2 linked regions of the Lewinella sp. 4G2 genome follow. The protein of the gene in region 2 interacts with the protein of the main gene of each other region in a pairwise test. Links are inferred from orthologs where the notes say so. Each region holds a gene or a part of one and is shown on either strand. Other genes may lie near its edges.

The links.
Region 1: the proteins of ruvC (region 2) and ruvA interact in binary tests that used the Escherichia coli proteins (3 or more experiments, as listed by UniProt). The link is inferred for Lewinella sp. 4G2 from one-to-one orthologs.

Annotation. Positions count from the first base shown.
Region 1 is NZ_LVWJ02000014.1:140,428-143,366, reverse strand. The notes cover bases 1-2,864. They hold ruvA (Holliday junction branch migration protein RuvA), read left to right. Parts: upstream 1-1,069; coding sequence 1,070-1,660; downstream 1,661-2,864. Other genes in these bases: sprA (cell surface protein SprA), read left to right, coding at 1,804-2,864; A3850_RS02470 (dipeptide epimerase), read right to left, coding at 1-774. In the rest of the region: more of sprA, read left to right, coding at 2,865-2,939. UniProt on the Escherichia coli protein: The RuvA-RuvB-RuvC complex processes Holliday junction (HJ) DNA during genetic recombination and DNA repair.
Region 2 is NZ_LVWJ02000014.1:533,433-536,204, forward strand. What follows is about bases 48-2,744. They hold ruvC (crossover junction endodeoxyribonuclease RuvC), read left to right. Parts: upstream 48-955; coding sequence 956-1,534; downstream 1,535-2,744. Other genes in these bases: A3850_RS03675 (lysylphosphatidylglycerol synthase domain-containing protein), read right to left, coding at 48-592; A3850_RS20085 (hypothetical protein), read left to right, coding at 2,158-2,457. Outside these bases: more of A3850_RS03675, read right to left, coding at 1-47.

The DNA of each region.
Region 1 (2,939 bases), 390 kb from region 2 along the record:
ACCGCACTTTACGATCTTGATGTTGATGCCGTCGAAAAGTTCGGCGCACTTCGCCACATCGGCCTCCGTTTGGCAGCTTTCGTCGGCGATGATGGGGAGGGGGCTGGCGGCCTTTACGCGTGCCTGCCCCGCTTCGTCCGCTACCAGGAGGGGCTGTTCGATGAGGAGGACGCCCATTGCTTGCAGTTCGGGTGCGTAGTCGATGGTTTGCTGCGCGGTCCAGCCGGTATTGGCATCCACGTAGAAGGGGGCGTCCGTCACGTTGCGGAGGGCGCGAATAATGTCCAGGTCATCCCCATCACCACCGAGTTTAATTTTGTAGAGCGGCCAGGGGAAGGCTTTGACTTTAGCCACCATTTCGGGGATGCTGCCCATCCCGATCGTGTAGCAGGTAGGGGTCCGGCGGGCGGGTTGGTCCCAGAGTTCTCCGATTCTCTTGTTTTGGTGCTTGCCTTCCAGGTCGTGTGCGGCGACGTCTAATGCGCAGCGGAGGAAGGGGTGGAGGGTAGGGGCTTCGCGGTCCAGGAAGTCATGCAGTGCTGCGGGGCTCAACGATTTTCTGAGCGCTAACGCAGGTGCGAGGTTTTGTAGGGCGCTAGCGCATTCCGCCGAGTCAAGACTATAATACCGCGTCATGGCGGCTTCCCCGAATCCGGACCGGCCGGTGGCGTCCACCAATTCCACGATGAGGGTGGGTTGCTCCGTCCGGGACTCGTGGGCAATGCGGAAGGGATTGGCCAGGGGAAGAACTTTAGGGTGGACGATGATCTGCATGGGGGAAATTTACCACAAAACTTAGCGTCGTTTGAGGTTTGGCCCCTCCGTAGTCCGCTACTTCTTTTGGTTTGGGGCGGAGGTCTGTCGGCCCGGCGCATTACCCATTTGCACCGCACCCGCGGCAGCGCCACATAGTAAATAGCGTGCTCCCTCGGGGCGCATAACTGACAAAAACCGTCAGCATTCAACCGGCCTGACAGTCAGCCATTAAGGTTATCTTTGCGGCCCGTAAATGAGCCGGCCCCCGCATTCTTAAAAGGATTTTGGGGGCTAGCCAGTAAAACTGACTAAAATGATCACCTACGTTACCGGGCCGATTGCGCACAAGAATCCGAGCTTCGTTGTCATCGAAGCCGGGGGGCTAGGGTACCACATCAATATCAGTTTGTTTACCTACACCAAGATCGAGAGCGCCACCAAGGCTAAGTTGCTGACCCACTTCCACGTGAAGGAAGACCAGCAGACCCTGTTTGGTTTTTACGACGAGACGGAACGTAACCTGTTTCGCCTGCTGATCAGCGTGAGCGGGGTAGGCCCATCTACGGCCCTGATCGTGCTTTCGAGCATGAATCCGGACGAGGTACGGCAGGCGATTTTGGGAGAAGACGTAGCCAGTATCCGCAAGGTGAAGGGCATCGGCCCGAAAACGGCGCAGCGCATCATTTTGGACCTGAAGGACAAATTGATGAAAGATTCCTTCGCGGCCCCGACAATGCTCTCCCCACAAAGCAATACCGAGCGGGCGGAGGCGTTATCTGCCTTGGTAAACCTGGGCTTCGCCCGGCCCGCCGTGCAACGCGCGCTTAACAAAGTGTTGGCGAAAGAAACCGGCGCCGGAACGGAGAAGATGATCAAACTCGCACTGCGGGAGCTTTCGTCTTAGTCGGAACCTGATTTATCCCCCCAATCGGGCTGCCTTCCTGAGCCCGTGCTTTCTATTAAAATCAACCAGCGGTACAGTTTTCGCAACTATCTGCCGTTTCTGGTGGGCGCCCACATAATCCCGGGCCTTTATTCGGACTTTCTATGAATAAGATTTTACTCGCCGTAGGTTCTGCTTTACTCTCACTTAGTTTCACTTACGCCCCTTACACAACCGACGCCCCGGAAGGCCAGGCACCCGATGTGGTGCGGGAGCTCTTCGAGGCCGTCACCTTTCAGTATTCGAACGTCGAGTATGGTACAGCGAGTGGCGACCACGCAACGCGCAACCCGCAACTCGATCTACCCACCTCCACAATCGATACCCTCCCGCCCCTCCGCGACCGCCAGGGTAACTTCATCGACGACCCGAACCGCAACGTAATTGACCTGAAGGACCCCGCCAGCGTAACGCGGGAAGTAGAATACGACCCCGAAACGGGCACCTACATCGTCCGGGAAAAGATGGGCCAGTTTGACTTCCGGCCACCAACCTACCTGACTTTTGACGAGTACCTCCAGTACCAGCAGGAGCAGCAAAAGAACAAGTACTTCCAGAACCTGGCCGGCGTCGGTAACCCCGATGATGCCGTCAATATTGGCGACCCGTTGGCCGATATTGAGCTGGACCCGGACGTGATCAGCAACCTCTTCGGGGGGACGGAGATCAGCATCCAGCCGCAGGGTGGGGTGGACCTCAGCTTCGGGGTGAATTACCAGTTTCAGGATAACCCCTTCATCGTTGAGCAATTTCGCCGCAATACGATCTTCGATTTCGACATGGACATCAACATGAACGTGGTGGGCCAGATCGGGGATAAGCTCAAACTGAATACCAATTACAACACCGGAACGACCTTCAACTTTGATAACCAGATCAAGCTGGACTACAACTCCGAGGCCTTCTCGGAAGATGACATCCTCCGCAAGATCGAAGCGGGTGACGTCAGCCTTCCCCTCCGCGGTACCCTGATCGAAGGAGCGCAGTCCCTCTTCGGCCTTAAAACCGAACTACAGTTTGGCCACCTGAAACTGACGGCCATCGCTTCCCAGCAGCGGAGCCAACGCGAGAAGCTGACCATCGAAGGTGGCAGCCAGCTCGCTGAGTTCGAGGTCTACGCCGATAGCTACGACGAAAACCGCCACTTCTTCCTCAGCCACTACAACCGCGACGTCTACGAGGATGCCCTGGAGAATCTCCCCCAGATCAATAGCCTCTTTCACGCCGAAAACATTGAGGT
Region 2 (2,772 bases):
GACCGTTCAAATAACGCAGGAGACCGGAAAAGGCTGGTTTACCCAGGAAGAAACCGAGGGCCAGCAGCGCCGGGCCGAGCGGCCAGAGCCACTGCACGGGGAAGCTGATCTTACCCTGGAGGAGGTCGCCGGCCGTCCACATCAGGCCCGGCCAGGCGATCAGCAGGAAGGCCACCCACTGGCAGGCACTGCCGAGGACGGAGCTGGCGACGACGGCCGGCCATTCCTCCTTGGTAGCTACCGTCATCCGCCCGCCGATCTCCCCGATCCGGTTGGGCGTCGCCGCGCTGAGGCTGACGCCGGCGATGACCGTCCGCCACGTCCGGCGGAAGGGGTAATTCAGGAAAGCGTTGATGAGCGGGTGCCACTTGCGGGCCTCCAGCCACCAGTTGACGGGCATCAGGGCCAGGACGAACAACAGGAAAACGAGGCGCTCCGGCCGCATCAGGTTTTCGGCGAAAACGGACCAATCCAGCGTTGCCGTCAAGCGCCATAAGTGGTAGACGAAGGCGGCGAAAATAGCGACTCCCAATAGGCGCAGGGCCCACCACTTCCAGGAGGAACTAAAACTTTTATTTGGCCCTTTCGTCAAATTATTTGTTGGTTAGGGGAGATTGCGGCTACCTTGGTGGTGAATTCTTCGTGTAAAACTCGCTCAATTTTATCAGACGGAGCTTAAAGCTTCTTTTTTAACGCGTAAGGGCTTGGATGGGAGTATGACTCTTAGGTAAAGCATTTCGGCTTTCATTGGGTGCATTAGTTTTGGTGCTTTGGTGCTTTGGTGCTTTGGTGCTTTGGTGCTTTAGCTCCGCTGCTACTTCGTGGTGGTGCTTTGGACGCCAACCTTCATTAGCCCTTTGGGTTTTTGTGCCTTTCGTGTTTTTGTGTTCAGCCTACTGCAGGCACTACTTTGGTGTTTATCACGACCTTACTGATGTGATCTATCCTCAAAACAATGGCAAAAAAGAAAAAACCGGACGTCGCTCCCTACCGCATCCTCGGCATTGACCCGGGGACGGTCGAGTTGGGTTTTGCCGTGATTGAGATCCACCCACGGTCCAAGCGGATTTTGGAGTTGGGGACGCTCAAGCTCGCTCAGTTTAAGGACCACGCTAAACGGCTGGCCCTCATCCACCGGCGGCTCACGCAGGTGATCGGGACGCACACGCCCGTGGCGATGGCCATCGAGAGCCCCTTCTTCGGGAAGAACCCGCAATCCATGCTCAAGCTGGGCCGCGCCCAGGGCGTCTGCATGGCCGCCGCGATGAACCTCAACGTGCAGGTGACGGAATATGCGCCGCGGAAGATCAAGCAGTCCATCGCCGGCAACGGTAACGCCAGTAAGGAGCAGGTTGCTAAAATGCTAGAGAACGAGTTCGACCTCGATACCAGCCGCATTAAAAACGACGCCACGGATGCGCTCGGGGCGGCGCTTTGCCATTACTACGCTACGCGCGGGCCGTTGGGTGGCGGGACGAGTTTTAAAGGTTGGGAAGGGTTTTTGGCGGCTAATAAGGATAGGGTGAAGGGGTAGGGGGATGGTACTTTGGTGCTTTGGTGCTTTGGTACGCTGCTATTACGCGGTAGAGCTTTGGGCGAATGTTTTCAGTTATATGCATCCAAGAACGTAATATCGAAATTGTTACCTGTAGACTTGCCTGCTGCTGAAGTGGCTAAGGTCCTCAATCAAATCGCACCATCTTCTTAAACGAGATCTCGGCAATGAAGTATTTGGTTATGGTGCAGCCATTGGTGAAACCGGAGATTACGTAGACCACATTTTTTCGATTATTCAAATTTCAGAATGCTCCGGGAATGATCAATAGATTTAGCCATATATGTTCGCCATTAGTGATAGTTCTTTTAGGGCTATCGCTAATGCTGATTAGTGCATGCTCAGACGACGACGATGGGCGCTTGCCATTTGCTGAAATTGACGGATCGATGCTTAAATGGCACCCATACCCTGACGTCGCAAACACCGATTCTATATCGTTCACTTCCTCCGCTTCGATCAGTGTAGCCTACAGTTTCTCTGATTATATTAGGGGCATTAACTGCCTGGATGATGGAGTCACGCGAGATTGTGAGATTAGGTACCAGACGCTTTGGTTTCGTAGCCCCAATTCAGATAGAGAGTATTACCTCAACGTAGTCTTGCTGCCCGAGAGAAGCCTCACCTTCAACTATAGCTCTACGGGTGGTATATCGACGGAGATTGCTCGCACCATCTTCCCTGACAACGCGCCGGAAATTCCCTTATCCGATATATTTGACGTTATGTACCTCGAAACCGTTACGTATAACGGTATGACAACTGAAGGTTTCCGAATCACCACTCGAACCACTTCCCCACCTTTCCTGCTCGACTCTCCGCCAAAGGAGGTACTGTACCTTGCGAATTTTGGCGTAGTTGAATGGTCTGACTACAGCGGGAATACATTTTTTCTTCAGTAAGGACTGACAGGAATTCGTTAGTCAAAACAATCCCCTGCATCGCCTCGATTTATAGCATGCTCAAAAATTTGAGAACCGCTTCAGGCACCTGGCTTCCATCGGAAAATTAGCATTCCATTGTTATTAAACCGTACGACTGACTACAGTGAATAGATTGACGTTAGGCTGGAGCGTATCTATTGGCAGTCCCATTCAGGCTGATCCCGATTTGGTTATAGCCGTCAGCTCCCTCCGCAATTGGCGATAGTGGCACTACCTCCATCATTTAACAAAAGGGAGCCATACCACCCCCCAAACTCTCCCACCCTATCTTGC